4 regions of the Mesorhizobium sp. Ca11 genome follow, and region 3 is predicted to be linked to each of the others. Evidence: predicted binding sites of a transcription regulator. Region 3 holds the regulator's gene; each other region holds the start of a gene.
What was found. Region 3 encodes PhoB, which activates phosphate uptake and scavenging genes when phosphate is short. Its sites were predicted from a motif close to TGTCATNNANCTGTCAT; they were not measured.
Positions count from the first base shown of each region.

Region 1: the regulator PhoB is predicted to act here: its motif matches at 2,698-2,714, upstream of LB538_RS25145 (RNA degradosome polyphosphate kinase).
Region 2: the regulator PhoB is predicted to act here: its motif matches at 1,748-1,764, upstream of LB538_RS02990 (esterase-like activity of phytase family protein).
Region 4: the regulator PhoB is predicted to act here: its motif matches at 2,198-2,214, upstream of phnF (phosphonate metabolism transcriptional regulator PhnF).

Region 1 is NZ_JAIUHU010000018.1:29,924-33,851, forward strand. It holds gene ppx (exopolyphosphatase) at 1-349, opposite strand, end outside; gene LB538_RS25145 (RNA degradosome polyphosphate kinase) at 346-2,541, opposite strand; gene LB538_RS25150 (zinc-finger domain-containing protein) at 2,793-3,038, shown strand; gene LB538_RS25155 (FAD-dependent monooxygenase) at 3,054-3,928, shown strand, end outside.
Region 2 is NZ_JAIUHU010000001.1:614,234-618,161, reverse strand. It holds gene LB538_RS02995 (MATE family efflux transporter) at 1-59, opposite strand, end outside; gene LB538_RS02990 (esterase-like activity of phytase family protein) at 178-1,653, opposite strand; gene LB538_RS02985 (LacI family DNA-binding transcriptional regulator) at 1,927-2,952, opposite strand; gene LB538_RS02980 (Gfo/Idh/MocA family protein) at 3,149-3,928, shown strand, end outside.
Region 3 is NZ_JAIUHU010000009.1:56,875-60,802, reverse strand. It holds gene LB538_RS17620 (ROK family protein) at 1-697, shown strand, start outside; gene phoB (phosphate regulon transcriptional regulator PhoB) at 1,031-1,720, opposite strand; gene phoU (phosphate signaling complex protein PhoU) at 1,737-2,444, opposite strand; gene pstB (phosphate ABC transporter ATP-binding protein PstB) at 2,465-3,268, opposite strand; gene pstA (phosphate ABC transporter permease PstA) at 3,265-3,928, opposite strand, start outside.
Region 4 is NZ_JAIUHU010000015.1:51,262-55,189, forward strand. It holds gene LB538_RS23205 (carbon-phosphorus lyase complex subunit PhnI) at 1-1,043, opposite strand, end outside; gene phnH (phosphonate C-P lyase system protein PhnH) at 1,045-1,656, opposite strand; gene phnG (phosphonate C-P lyase system protein PhnG) at 1,656-2,117, opposite strand; gene phnF (phosphonate metabolism transcriptional regulator PhnF) at 2,257-3,000, shown strand; gene LB538_RS23225 (zinc-binding alcohol dehydrogenase family protein) at 3,333-3,928, opposite strand, start outside.

The DNA.
Region 1 (3,928 bases), on a different contig from region 3:
CGCGGATCTCGGTCTTCAGCACCTCCTCGGCACGGTGGATGAAATCGGGGCCGTTGCCCGCCTCGCGCGCGGCGGCTGTCGCCAGCACATAGATGTGCTCGGCACCCGCCTGGTCCGAGAGGGCGCGGAACCGGCGGAATTCCTCCATCGAGCGCGTCACCGCCTCGGGATCGAGCTTGCCGGTCGAAACGATGCCGCGGCCGAGGCCGGCCAGCATCTTCTCGTTGAACAGAAGCGTGGGTGAGCGCGCCAACCCCTCATAGACGACAAGGCGGATCGAGTTCGATCCGATGTCGATGATCGACAGCGGCCGCCGGTCCTGAAGCCGGCCCTGGGAAACTGCAATCACGCGGCGGCGTTCTTCTTGCGGCGCTTGAACTGGGCAATGCGCTTGGGCGCATGCGATTTCAGCGCGTCACCCCGCCCGGAGAGGCTCGGATTGGTCATGAAATATTCCTGCGCGTTGAACGGCTCCTCGCCCTCCTCCAGCACAACGCGCCGGGAGGTGCCGTCAGCCAATACGTCGAAACTTTGCTGGTTGTCCATGATGTTGCCCAGCATGATCTGGCCAAGCACCTGTTCATGCACAGTTGGATTGGTGATCGGCACCAGGGTCTCGACGCGGCGGTCGAGATTGCGCGGCATCATGTCGGCCGACGAGATGTAGACGACCGCCTCGTCCGAGGGCAGGCCGTGGCCGTTGCCGAAGCAGAAGATGCGGCTGTGCTCGAGGAAGCGGCCGACGATCGATTTCACCCTTATGTTCTCGGAAAGACCCGGCACCTGCGGCCTCAGGCAGCAGATGCCGCGCACGACGAGGTCGACCTCGACGCCGGCGCGGCTGGCGTCGTAAAGCGCGTCGATGATGGTCGGATCGACCAGCGCATTCATCTTCATCCAGATGCGCGCCGGTCGGCCGTCGCGGGCATGGACGATCTCGTCCGAGATGTGTTTCAGGATGCGCTTGCGCAGCGTGAAGGGCGATACGGCAAGGCGCATCTCCTCGGCGGGCTCGGCATAGCCGGTGATGAAATTGAAGAGCTGCGCGACATCGCGCGCGATCGTCGGGTCTGTCGTGAAGAAGGACAGGTCGGTGTAGATACGGGCGGTAACCGGGTGGTAGTTGCCGGTGCCGAGATGCACGTAGTTGCGCAGCCGGCCATCCTCGCGGCGCACGATCAAAGACATCTTGGCGTGGGTCTTCAACTCCAGGAAGCCGAACACGACCTGGACGCCGGCGCGTTCGAGGTCGCGCGCCCAGCGGATGTTGGCTTCCTCGTCGAAGCGGGCCTTGAGCTCGACAAGTGCGGTGACCGACTTGCCGGCCTCGGCGGCGTCGATCAGCGCGCGCACGATCGGGCTGTCGTTAGAGGTGCGGTAGAGCGTCTGCTTGATCGCCACCACTTCCGGGTCGGCGGCGGCCTGGCGCAGGAACTGCACCACCACGTCGAAGGACTCGTAGGGGTGATGGACGACGATGTCCTTCTCGCGAATGGCGGCGAAGCAGTCGCCGCCATGCTCGCGGATGCGCTCGGGAAAGCGCGGATTGTAGGGTGTGAATTTGAGGTCGTCGCGGGGGATGGCGACAATCTCGGATATCTGGTTGAGCGCCAGCGGACCAGTGAGCACGCTGATGCGGCTCGACGACACGCCGAGCTCGCCGGCGACGAAGTCCCGCAACGCGGCCGGCATCAGCGTGTCGAATTCGATGCGGATCACCGAGCCGCGGCGGCGCCGCTTCAGCGCCGTTTCGAACAGGCGCACCAGGTCCTCCGACTCTTCCTCGACCTCGATGTCGCTGTCGCGGATGATGCGGAACGTGCCGGACCCCTTGACCTCGTAGCCGGGGAAAAGCTTGCCGATATAGATGCCGACCACTTCCTCCAGCGGAATGAAGCGGACATGGTGCTTGCGGTCGGGCAGGCGGATGAAACGCCTGAGCGCCACCGGCAGGCGCAGCAGCGCGCTCATCTCCTCGCCATTCTTGCGATGGCGCAATTGCAGGGCGATGGAAAAGCCGAGATTGGGGATGAACGGAAACGGATGCGCCGGGTCGATCGACAGCGGCGTCAGCACCGGGAAAACCTGTTCCTGGAAATGTTCCTCCAGCCAGGCCTTCTCATCCTTGGTCAGCGCGTCGCGGGTGATGCTCTCGATGCCTTCCTTGTTGAGCAGCGTCATCAGCGCCGAGAGGCTCTTCTGCTGGTCTTCCTGAAGGCGCTCGACCTCCCGCAGCAACTGCTCGAGCTGCTGTTCGGGCGTGCGGCCGTCCGGGCTCTTCAGCGCGATGCCCTCGCGGACCTGGCCGGCAAGGCCGGCGACGCGGACCATGAAGAACTCGTCGAGATTGGCGGCAGAAATCGACAGGAAGCGGACGCGTTCAAGCAGCGGATGATGCTCGTTCAGCGATTCCTCCAGCACGCGGCGGTTGAATTGCAGCCAGGAGAATTCGCGGTTGACGAAACGATCGGGATTGCCGCCGTCGGGGCTTGCGGCCTCGACGGTGATGAACTCGCTCTGCACAGGCTTCAGTTCGTTCATGGTTTCCCGCTCTTGCCCGCAACCGTCCTTGGGAGCGCCGCATATTGCCGTTCGGCGACGCTCTAACATGTCTTTGTGACGCATGATCGTCACGGAATCGCTCCGACGCCGGCCTCACGCGCTTAACCGGCTCAACTTATCCTCTGCCAGGCTTTTGCGACAGTTTGATTTCATCGATCTTGCAAACTGGGCTGTTATGCTCCAGATGCAGGCTGGTCACACCCACTGGCCGAACCCAATTGGAGACGACGATGGCAGGCGGCAGCATTCCCCATTTCCAGAACGACGCGGGCCATCCGGTCATCGAGATCGGCGTCAAGGAATTCATGTGCACCGGCGCCAACCCACCCTTCGACCATCCGCATGTGTTCCTCGACATGGGCGACGACGATGAGAAGGTCTGCCCCTACTGCTCGACGCTCTACCGCTATTCGCCATCGCTGAAAGCGACGGAAACGCAGCCGGCCGGCTGCCTCTATGTCGATCAGGCCGCCTGATCGCCCCTTTCGACCATGACTGAAACACCGTCCCGGCAGATCGTTATCGCCGGGGCTGGTCTTGCCGGGCTGACGGCGGCGCTTGCGTTTGCCGAGCGTGGCTTCCCGGTAAGACTGTTCGAGCAGGCCAGGCAACTCGAAGCGGCCGGCGCCGGCCTCCAGCTTTCCCCCAACGCAACCCGCATCCTGCGCCGGCTCGGCGTGCTCGATCGCCTGCTGCCCAATGCGATCCGGCCGCAAGCGGTAGTGCTGAAGGATGCAAGAAGCCTGCGGGAGCTGGCGCGCGTGCCGCTTGGTGAAGCGGCAGAAAAGCGCTGGGGCGCGCCTTATCTCGTGGCGCACCGCGCCGACCTGCAGGCGGCGCTGATGGCGGCGGTGGCGCTGCGGCCGGACATCGAGCTTATCACCGGCGCGCGCGTTACCGGCATTGCCATCGACCCGCAAAGCGTGACCGCGACGGTCGAAATCGACGACAAAGCGACGGATGTCGCGTGCGGTTTGCTGGTCGCTGCTGACGGCGTCTGGTCGTCGGTTCGCGCCCAGCTTGCCCGGACGACCGGCTTTGCGGCAAGCCGCTTTTCGGGCGAACTCGCCTGGCGCGCGACGGTCCCGGCGGAAAGCGCCGCCGGCCAGGCTTTTATGCAAATCGGAGCCACCGACAGCGTCACCACTTTCCTGCATCCCGGCTTCCACATGGTCGCCTATCCGGTGAGCAAGGGTAGCGCCGTCAACCTTGCCGCCTTCACCAAGGGCGAGCGCATTGCCGAAGGCTGGTCCGGCCATGCCGACCCTGCGATCCTCTCAGGCGCCATCCGGGGCACCGCGACGGGGCTGTCGAGGCTGGTGGCGCTCGCCGGCCCCTGGACGGCGTTCCCCATCCACACGGTCGA
Region 2 (3,928 bases), on a different contig from region 3:
GGAATTGGGCCGCTGGTCAGGTCGCCGGTCCGCTGGCGGGCGGGCTGTTTGTCATCCATGTTGTTATCCATGGTGGTGGGGCCGAAACTGAATCAGGCCCGCGATGCTATCGCAGGCCTGATGCTCATGCATCCCTTCAGAAAAGGGTCGGCTGCCGCGGCAGCCGACCGCATCCCATTACTGAGTGGTGTTTCCAGAAAGGCCGGGCAGGGTGACCTGATAGACCAGGAAGGTGGTGTCGACATCTGCGCCGTCCTCGGCCTTGTACGCAGCGCCGACCTGGAAGCCGTCCTGGGTGAGGAAGTCGTTGTCGTTGGCGACGAACAGGAAATAGTCGTCGGGCAGCTTCGGATCGAGCACCGGCGCCAGCGACATAGCCTCCCACTTCTCCGAGAGGTTGTCCTTGTCGTTCGGCGCGCCATTGTGCAGGCCGAAACGGCCGAGCTCGCCCTTGTCGTTGATGTCGATGAACGGCGTCAGCTTGGCCGGCGTCACCGACGGGTCGAGCATGCCCTTCGGCGCGACCGGCTTGTCGGCGGCGTCGAATGGGCCGTTGGCGATATCGGTGGCGGCCGAGAGGTCGACGATCTCGATCTTGCGATAGAGCGACTCGTCGCCCTTAACGCCCTGGCCGTTGCCTGAGTCGCGCGCCAGCATCAGAAAGCTCTTGTCGGAGAGTGCGACGATCTCGCTCTGAGCGGCCACCTTGGTCTTGCCCTTGGCATCCTTGAATACCGGCAGCGGCACGACATATTCATGCGCCAGTTTGAGATGGGCGAGATCGGAAGCGTCGTAAACCAGCGCGCGGGTGTTCTGGCGGGTCGAGCCGGAATCGCCGCCGTCCTGGCGGGCCGCCGACTGCAGCACGGCAATCAGGAACCTGCCTTCCGGCGTCATCGACATGCCTTCGAGGCCCTGGTTGTTCTGGCGGCCGGTCTCGGGATCCTTCGGATCAGGTTCGGCGGCGCCCGGGCCGGGATTGTCGGAAGCGAAGTTCGGCTTGCCGTGGCGCATCGGCACCAGAGCCGCGGGCGGTTGGGTCGCCGACATCAGACCGCCTTCGGCCGAGAAGCGGTAGATGTTGGGACCATATTCGTCGGAGATGAACATCGTGCCGTCGGGCAGGCGCACGATTGCTTCGTCGTCCAGCGCCAACTTGCCGTTTTCGGCCTGCGGCAGGATCGGCATGTCGCCGGCGGCGGCGCGCACGCCGTTCAACGGATCGAGGCCGGTGGCGTCGGCGCCCTTGTCGTCGGTCAGAAGCATCGTGTCGGCGAGCGTCGCTTTGACGCCCGACTGTTCCTGTCCGGCGGCGGGCGCCGCGCCAGGAGCGGTCGGGGCCAGCTCGACCGAGATGGTGTTGAGGCGCGGGCGATAATCGGTGGTTCCGACGACATTGTAGCCGCGGTCCGGCAGCAGCCAGAGCGAACCCCTGTAGGTGGCCCCTTCACGCGTCCAGGATTTGGTATCGATCGCCATGCCGGAACCTGAACCGAAGGTCTCGCCGAACTTGTCCTTCTGGTTGGCCGGGATGCGGCCGATGCCGACGAGCCCCTTGTTGACGTAAGCGACGCCGTCGGCGAGCGCCGGGGTCAGGGAAGTGAACAAGGCGAGTGCCGCGCCGAGCGCGACGGTCCGGTTGAGATGTTTCATCGATATCCCCTTCTTGACGAGCAGAGCGGCCTGGAAGGAACGCGCATCGGCGATGCGGCGAGCCGGTTCCCGTCGAGCGGTCTAGGACGTGAACGTGATGGTTGCATGACAGTTTCCTTCTCCCCTTGTGGGAGAAGGTGGATCGGCGCGTAGCGCCGAGACGGATGAAGGGTGCTCCAGCGGAGTGAGACGCTGGTGCCATCTGGAGCACCCCTCATCCGTCGCCTTCGGCGACACCTTCTCCCACAGGGGGAGAAGGGAAAGCGCCTCCGCTCAATCGCTCTCTCTTGCGATCAGCTCCAGCGGCCAGACTTCGCGGATGATGCGTGTGCCCTCAGGGCCGGCGAATGCGGGAAGCGAAGCGAGCAGCATCTCGGCCAGCCGCCGGCCCATGGGCTCCAGCGACGGACGGAAGGCGGTAAGCGTCGGCGAGAAGTAGCGGCAGAGCGGCGTGTCGACGATGACGATCACGGCCATGTCAAGGCCCGGCTTGATACCCATCTCGGCCAGCGCCTTGCAGCCGCCGAGCGCCATCGCGTCATTGTTGAAGATGATCGCCGTCGGAGGGTTTTTGGAGCGCATTACTTGCGGCGTCACCTGGTAGCCGCCGGTCTCGTTGATGAAGCCGTCGGCGATCAGGTCGGGGTCGACCTCGATACCGTGCCGCTTCAGCGCCTTGCGGTAGCCGTCGAGGAACAGGTAGCCGAAGTTGAGATCAAGCGAAGGGCGGATAGCGGCAATGCGGCGGTGGCCGCGCGCGACCAGCCGGTCGACGGCTTCATCACCCGCCCTCTCGAAATCGATATCGAGTGAAGGATATGTGTCGCCGCCGGACTGACTTCGGCCAAGCGTGGCGAAGGGAAAGCCGGCCTTGCTGAGATAATCGATCCGATCGTCTTCCCTTCGCGTATTGGCCAACACGACCGCGTCGGCCCGGCGCGTCTCGACCACGCGGCGCAACCGCTCCTGCTGATATTGGCCCGGCTCACCCATGACGACCATCAGATCCAGGTCATGCTCGGCGAGCCGCGCCTGCAGGCCGGTCAGGAACGGGATGAAGAACGGCTCGCCATATTGCTGGTCGCCGGGATGCGGCTGCAGCATGAAGGCGATCGAACGGGTGGCGCCTTGCCTGAGACTGCGGCCTGACTGATTGGGCGAATAGTTCAGCTTCCTGGCTGCTTCGAGCACACGCTGGCGTGTGTCGGCATTGACGTCGGCACGGCCGTTCAGCGCGCGCGACACGGTGCCGATCGAGATGTTCAGGTGACGCGCGAGATCGTGGATGCTTGACGCCAAGGACGGATTCTCCCCCTGCCTTGGCTAGCACCGGCTGCCGCTCAGGCCAAGGCTTCGGGACGATTTTTGCAGGCAGCCGGTTGACATTCTACGCCATCGGGTGTGTTCTCGTAAACGTTTACGGAAAAACGTTTACGGTGACGCCGTGGACGCCGTGACGTCCGGTCTGGAGGGACCGGCGGAGGAGGAGCGCTGGATGATGAGGGTCGTCCTGGCCGGGTGCGGAGCGATGAGCAAGCACTGGCTCGATGCCGTGAAGCAGATCGACGGGCTCGCCATTGTCGGCCTCGTCGACCTCGATGCCGAGCGGGCCCAGGCGAGGGCGCGCGAATACGCGCTGTCCGATGCCGTCATCGGCACCAACCTCGACGCCGTCCTCGACCAGACCAAGCCCGATGCCGTGTTCGACGTCGTGGTTCCCGCCGCACGCCGCGCGGTCGCGCTTTCGGCCTTCGCGCACAACTGCCATCTGCTCACCGAGAAGCCGCTGGCCGACAGCCCCGAAAATGCGCGCGCCATCGTCGAGGCAGCGCGCAAGGCGAGGCGCATCCATGCAGTCGTCCAGAACCGCCGCTATGTCGCCAATGTCAGGCGCATCAGGCGCTTCCTGGACTCCGGCGTCATCGGCAAGCCGACCAGCATCCATGCGGACTTTTTCGTTGCGCCGCATTTCGGCGGTTTTCGCGAGGAGATGGCCCATGTGCTCTTGCTCGACATGGCGATCCACACGTTCGATGCCGCGCGTTACATGGTCGCCGGCGAGCCGGCCAGTGTCTATTGCCAGGAATGGGAACCCGTGAATTCCTGGTACAGGCAGGGGTCGTCGGCCAGCGCCGTCTTCGACCTCGGCGGCGGCAAGGTCTTCACCTATGCCGGCTCCTGGTGCGCCGACGGATTCCGCACGAGCTGGGAGGGAAGCTGGCGCATCGTTGCCGAGCGCGGCAGCCTCTTGTGGGACGGCCATGACGGGCTGAAG
Region 3 (3,928 bases):
CGAGAAGGAGTTCGGCATCTCCGCCACCATGGAGAACGACTGCAACATGATGGCGGTGGCGCTGCAATGGCGCGACCCGGAGCGCTATCGCGACGACTTCATCGCCATCCTGTTGTCGCACGGCATCGGCATGGGTCTCGTGCTCAAGGGTGCGCTGTTCACCGGGACGCATTCCTCCGGCGGCGAGTTCGGCCACATGATCCACCGCCCGGGCGGGGCGCTTTGCCGCTGCGGCCGCCGCGGCTGCGTCGAGGCCTATGCCGGCAACTATGCGATCTGGCGCAGCGCCATGAAAATGAGCGAGGACGCCGAGCCAGTCGACGTCGGCGACGCCGACATGCGGGCCCTTGCCGCGAAGGCGCGCGAGAGGGACGGCCCCGAACGGGAGGCTTACCGCCGGGCCGGCGAAGCGCTTGGTTTCGGTCTCGGCAGCCTGTTCGCCCTCATCGACCCGGCGCCTGTCGCCATGGTCGGCGTCAGCGCGGCCGCCTTCGACCTAATCGAGCCGGCGCTAAGGGAAGCGATCGCCCAGACGGCCGGCGGCCAGCACTCCGAATCGATCTCCTTCGACACCGAGCCGAACGAGTTGCCGCTGATCCGCGAAGGCTGCGCCATGCGCGCGCTGACCTTCGTCGACCAGGAGATTTTCGCGCCGGGAGGCCAGGCAAGAGTGGGGACGGGAAAGAACGTGGCCTGAGGCAGCCTTGAAGAGGTCCGGGACAGCAGCAGACGCTTGAATTAGCGAAGGGAAGGCCCCGCAGCTTCGTCATTCCAGGGCGGAGCAGGAGCGAAGCTCCGTCGCGGAGACCCTGGAATCCATGCCGCTACCTCACGCGTCGAGCGCAGCGGCACAGAATTCTGGACTGTCGCAACGCATCGACATCACGGAATGGATCCTCGGATCTGCGCTGCGTCGCTGCGCTCCTTGCTCCGCCCGTGGATGACGAAGCACAAGCGTCTCGGCTAACCGCCAATGCACGCGATCCGATGCTGGAGACACAGAACCCGTCAGCGTCTCGGCCCCCTATCCCTAATCTTCCCTGATCGCGTAACCCGCCCCGCGGATGGTGCGGATGACGTCCGGCATGCGGCCATTGTTGACCGCCTTGCGCAGGCGGCCGACATGGACGTCGACGGTGCGTTCGTCGATATAGATCGTCTCGCCCCAGACATTGTCGAGCAGCTGGCTGCGCGAGAACACCCGGCCGGGATGACGCATCATGAATTCCAGCAGCCGGAACTCGGTCGGGCCGAGCCTGATCTCGCTCTTCTTGCGGTAGACGCGGTGCGACTCGCGGTCGAGCACGATGTCGCCGACCTTGAGCACGCTGGACAGCACCTCCGGCTTGGCGCGGCGCAGCAGCGCCTTGACGCGCGCCATGAACTCCGGCGTCGAGAACGGCTTGACCAGATAGTCGTCGGCGCCGGTCGAGAGGCCGCGCACGCGGTCGCTTTCTTCGCCCCGCGCGGTCAGCATGATGATCGGCAGCCGCTCGGTCTCGGGCCGCATCCTGAGGCGCCGGCAGAGCTCGATGCCGGAAACCGCGGGTACCATCCAGTCGAGCACGAGCAGGTCGGGGACGTTTTCCTGAAGGCGGATTTCGGCCTCGTCGCCGCGGGTCACCACTTCGACCTGGTAACCCTCGGATTCGAGATTGTAGCGGAGCAGCACACCAAGCGGCTCCTCGTCCTCCACCACCATGATGCGTGGCGCGATCATTGGCAGATACCCTTCGTCAGGCCGCCGGCGCCGACATTGTCGTCTCGTCCTGCTTGGGACGATTCGCGGGCAATTGCGTGCCGGTCAGCACATAATAGGCGTTCTCGGCGATGTTGGTCACATGGTCGCCGATGCGCTCGAGATTCTTGGCGCAGAACAGAAGATGCGTGCAGGCGGTTATGTTGCGCGGGTCTTCCATCATGTAGGTCAGGAGTTCCCGGAAGACGGATGTGTATTTGACGTCGATGCGCTCGTCGTCGTTGCGAAGCTTGGCCAGCGCCGTGGCGTCGCCCACCGTATATTCCTGGATCACGGCCTGGACCTGGATCAGCACCAGCTGCGCCATGGAATCGATCGAATGCGTGAGGTCGCGCGGCGCGGCGCTGACGCCGACCGAGCCGACGCGCTTGGCGATGTTCTTGGCGAGGTCGCCGATGCGTTCGAGGTCGCCTGCCATGCGGATCGAGCCGACCACGTTGCGCAGGTCGTCGGCCATCGGCTGGCGCTTGGCGATCAGCGTGATGGCGCGGTCGTCGAGCTCGCGCTGGCGCGCGTCCATGATAGCATCGTCGGAAACGACGCGCTGCGCCATGGCATTGTCGGTCTCGAGCAGGGCCTTGGTCGAAGCGCCGACCATGGAGGCGGCGAGATCGCCCATGTCGTTGATGAGCCGGCTGATCTGCCTCAGATCCTCGTCGAAGGAAGCGACGGTATGTTCGGCCATGATGATGTCCTCGTATGAGCTCAGCCGAAGCGGCCGGTGATGTAGTCCTGCGTGCGCTTTTCGCGGGGCGAGGTGAAGATCTTCTCGGTCCGGTCGAACTCCACCAGCTCGCCCAGATACATGAACGCCGTCTGCCGCGACACGCGCGCCGCCTGCTGCATGTTGTGGGTGACGATGACGATCGTGTAGTCGGCCTGCAGCTCGTCGATCAGTTCCTCGATCTTGGCGGTCGACAGCGGATCGAGCGCCGAGGCCGGCTCGTCGAGCAGGATGACCTCGGGCTTCACAGCAACGGTACGGGCGATGCACAGGCGCTGCTGCTGGCCGCCCGAGAGGCTGAGGCCGCTGGCGTTGAGCTTGTCCTTGACCTCGTTCCAGAGTGCTGCGCGCTTCAGCGCCTGCTCGACGCGGCTGTCCATCTCAGCCTTGCTGATCTTCTCATAGAGCCTGACGCCGAAAGCGATGTTCTCGTAGATCGACATCGGGAACGGCGTCGGCTTCTGAAACACCATGCCGATCTTGGTGCGCAGCAGGTTGAGGTCCTGCGAGCGGTCGAGGATGTTCTTGCCGTCGAGCAGCACCTGGCCCTCGGCGCTCTGCTTCGGATAGAGCTCGTAGATGCGGTTGAGCACGCGCAGCAGCGTCGACTTCCCGCAGCCCGACGGGCCGATGAAGGCGGTCACGCTGCGCTCGGGCAGGGACAGGTTGATGTCCTTCAGCGCCTTCGACTGGCCATAGTAGAAATTGAGGTTCTTGACCTCGATCTTGGCCTTCTCGACGGTCGTGTCGGCTGCGTTCAGGTCGGTGGACAACATCGGTTTCATCTGTCCTCTCTGCGTCCGGTTAGGCTGCGGGCGATGATGCTCAGCCCGAGAACCGTCAGGGTGATTATGAGTGCGCCCGTCCAGGCCAGTTGCTGCCATTCCTCGTAGGGGCTGAGAGCGAACTGGAAGATGGTTACCGGCAGGCTGGCCATCGGCGCATTGAGATTGCTCGACCAGAACTGGTTGTTGAGCGCGGTGAAGAGAAGCGGCGCCGTCTCGCCGGAGATGCGGGCGATCGCCAAAAGGATGCCGGTGACGATGCCGGAGAGCGCCGCGCGATAGGCAACCGAGCGGATCACTACCCAGCGCGGTGCTCCGATGGCGGTGCCTGCTTCGCGCAGCGCGTTGGGCACAAGGTTCAGCATGTCCTCGGTGGTGCGCACCACGACGGGGATCACCAGGATCGACAGCGCGACCGCGCCGGCAATCGCCGAGAAGTGCCCCATCGGCCGCACCATCAGCTCGTAGACGAACAGGCCGATGATGATGGAAGGCGCCGACAAGAGGATGTCGTTGATGAAGCGCACCACCGTCGTAAGCTTCGAGAAGCGTCCGTATTCGGCCATGTAGGTGCCGGCCAGCACGCCGATCGGCGTGCCGACGACGATACCGATGATCGTCATGACGATGCTGCCGTAGATGGCATTGAGCAGGCCGCCG
Region 4 (3,928 bases), on a different contig from region 3:
CGGCGAACCAGGCCGAGCTCGGCCTGGAAGTCGACATAATGCGGCAGCTTCAGATGCTCGACGAAACCGGTGGCCTGGACATTGTCGGAATGCGAGATGACGAATTCCTCGTCCTGCGCGGCGGCGACGACATCCTCGCCAAGCTCCGTGGCGCGCAGCGCCCGGTCGCACAGCGCCATCGCCATCGCCTTGCGCTCGCTCTGGCCGAAGACCAGGCCGTAGCCGCGCGTGAACTGCGGCGGCGCCTTGGCCGAGCCCTTGAACTGGTTGACCATCTGGCATTCGGTGACGCGGATGGAGCCGAGCGGCACGGCGAAGGGCAGCTCCGGCACGTCGAGCTCCAGCTCGACCTCGCCGATGCGTATCTCGCCGACAAAGGGATGGTTGCGGGCGTAGCCGCGCTGCGTCGAATAGCCGAGCGCCAGCAGAAAACCTTCGTCGCCGCGCGACAACGCCTGCAGGCGGATGTCGCGCGCCATCGGGAATTGCAGCGGCTCGCGCGTGATGTCGCCGGGCACGTGGTCAAGCGGCATCTCGCCATCGGCTTCGATCAGGCCTTCATGGGCGAGGATCGCCGAAACGCGCGGCATGGCCTCCGGCTCGGCCAGACGCTGCGCCGGTATCTCGACCTCGGCGCCGGCGGCAAGCTCTGGATCGAGCAGGCGGTGCGTATAGTCGAAGGTCGGGCCGAGCACCTGGCCGCCCGGCAGGTCCTTGTAGGTGGCCGAGACACGACGCTCGACCTGCATGGCGCCGGTGTCGACCGGATTGGTGTAGCCGAAGCGCGGCAGCGTGGTGCGGTAGGCGCGCACCAGAAAGATCGCCTCGATCATATCGCCGCGCGCCTGGGTAACGGCGAGAGCCGCGAGCTCGCGATCATAGAGCGAGCCTTCGCTCATCACCCGGTCGACGCCGAGCGCCAGCTGCTCGACGATCTGGTCGAGGCGCAGCGCCGGTACCGAGCGGTCGCCGCGGCGGCGGTCGGCAAGCAGGCGATGCGCATTGGCAATGGCGGCTTCGCCGCCTTTCACCGCGACATACATGTCATGCCTCCATCGTCTTGATGCGGGTGGTGCGCGGCAGGCAGGCGAGGCTGCCGGGCGCCGCCAGAATGATGTCGACGCCGCGCGGGAAACGCTGGGTGTTCTGCTTCCACTGCTCGACGAAATGGCGCGGCATGCCGGGAGGCGCGATCATCGACGTCTTTTCGATCCCCGGACCTTCGAGCAGCAGCGACGGGCCCGAGGCAAGATCGTCGACCAAGAGGATCAGCGTCGTCGAGCGGTCGGGATATTCTTGCGTGCCTTGCGCAAAACCATCGAGCGCCGCCATCTCCTTCGGATTGGCGATCAGGGCGAAATGTGCGTCGGCCGGCGTGTTTGCCGAGGGCGCGCCGGTGTGAAAGCCGAGCCAGGCCTTGACCGCGGCTTCCGTCTGCAGCGGCGGGTCGAGCCAGACCGGCGTGTCGTTGTCGCAGAGCGAGAGCGCCACGGCGCCGGCCGTCGCCGACAGCGGCACCGGCGGGCGAGCGAGCTGCCGCAGGTTCTGGACGGTGCCGGGGCGGGCCATCGCGTCCATGATGGCGCGGAACACCGCCTGGGCGTTGAAGACCGGCTCTGCGAAGCCGCCATCGATCGATTGCGTGGCGATATCCATCAGTCTTCTCCGCGCACCATGGTGAAGAAATCCACTTTCGTGGCCGCTGTTTCGACGCGCTTTGTCTCGCGCGCCGCGGCAAGCGCTGCGCGCAAGGGCGCGGCGAGCTTTGTCTCGACCGCTTCGCGGTGCGCCGGGTCCCGCCACAGCGCGTCGGCGATCGCCGCTAGCTTGGCTTTTCCCTTGTCGCGGCCGAGCGCATAGGAGTGGCCGACCTGGCCGGAGGGCAGACGCACCGTGGCGCGGGTGACCGTCGCTTCGCCGACATTGAACGGTGCGCCACCGCCGCCGATCCGCCCGCGCACCGTCACCAGTCCGGTTTCGGGGCCGCGCAAAAGCTCGGCTTCGGAGGGCAGGCCCGACTCGTTCCACAGGCGGGCGATCTCGTCGGCCGCGGCATGCGCCAGCGTCGCCATCAAGGCTTTCCGCCCGGCCTGCTCGCGCGCTTCCTGTCCTCGCATGGCATCGCTCCTCGCATAGAGAAATTTGTCTATTGATATAGACAACTATACAAATTATACTCACTTGGTATCGGGAGTCCATGACGGGTGGATGACAACGGGTGCAAAAGTTAGGGGTGATGACGTTGGGGGCGGGGAAATGACCGGGCTGGCAAGCAGCATCGAGAGGCGCAACGGCGTATCGCTATGGCGGCAGATCGCCGACAGGATTCTGCAGGCGATCGCCAATGGCGATTTCGCCGAGAATGCGGCGCTGCCGCCTGAAGTCGCGCTGGCCGAGCGCTATGGCGTCAACCGCCACACGGTGCGCAGCGCCATTGCAGCACTGGTGCAGGAAGGCGTGCTGAGGGCCGAGCAGGGACGCGGCACCTTCGTGTTGTCGCGCAAGCGGCTGTCCTATCCGATCGGCGCGCGCACGCGCTTCTCGACCGGGCTGCAGGGGCAGACGAGCGAGCGACATATCGCGCTGCTGTCGTCGTCGACCGAGCCGGCCGGCCGGCGCATCGCCGAGGCGCTGGGCATCGCCAAAGGCGCTGCCGTCATCCGCCTGGAGACGCGCGGCGAGGCCGACGGTCATGCGGTGTCGCGCGCGACGACCTGGTTCGATGCCAAGCGCTTCGCCGGAATCGAGGCGGCAATGGCGGAAACGGGATCGATCACCGCCTCACTGAAGCGCTTCGGCATCAACGATTATCTGCGGCATTCGACCGTGCTGTCGGCGCGCCATGCCGACGCAGACGATCTTGCAGCCCTCGATCTGCAGCCCGGCGCGATCGTGCTGGTCACCGTCGCCGTCAACGTCACGCTCGACGGTGAGCCGATCCAATTCGCGGAATCGCGCTTTCCCGCGGAGCGGGTGGAGCTGAAGTTGTCGGTGTTGTAGGGAGTGCCGGTTTTATACGAGACCGTGATTGATCTGCTTCACGCTGATGTCAGGTCGCTTACTTGTCAGCGGCTTGGCGTTTGAGGCTCGCCTTCCCCCACTCCGTCTCGGCTTCGCCGAGCCACCTCTCCCCCCTCCGGAGGGAGAGGAAAGGAGCACGCTGGCGACCGGAGAAGCAGTGTGTCCGGTTGAAGAGCGTTGGCTGCAAGGCTCGCACTCTTCCTCTCCCCCGTCGACCGGGGGAGAGGTGGCTCGGCGAAGCCGAGACGGAGCGGGGGTCGACCTGTGCGGCGCTCCGTCAATTCGGGCTGAGTTCACCGCCTGTCATGTTATCACCCGACCTCTATGACCGCCTTGATCAGTCCCGACTTCTCGTGCGTCCATCGGGCAAGGTCGCGCGGCGTTCCGGCGAGCGTGGTGCGATGGGTGACGAGCTTGTTCAACGGCACAGCGCCGTTGCGGATCGAATCTGCGACATGGTCGAAATCGGCCTTCAGCGCGTTGCGGCTGCCGACCAGCATCATCTCGCGCTTATGGAATTCAGGGTCGGAGAAGGTGATGTCGTCCTTGACGACGCTGACCAGCACCAGCGTGCCGCCATGCGCGACATGGGCGAAGGCCGACTGCACGGACTGGGTGTTGCCGGTCGCGTCGAACACGAGGTCGAACCCTTCGCCGGCTGTTGCCTGTTGGACCAGCTCGGCAGCCGGCCTCTTCGAGCTGTCCAGCGGGGCAAAGCCGAGCTGCTTCTCGGCGAAGCCGAGACGTTCGGCGCTCATGTCGAGCAGGCTGACATCCAGCCCGGCAATGCGCGCGAAGATCGCCGTGCCGAGGCCGATCGGGCCGGCGCCGATGACCAGCGTGCGCTGGCCGGGCAGCCCGAGCGATCGGCGTACCGCATGCGCGCCGATGGCCAGGAATTCCACCG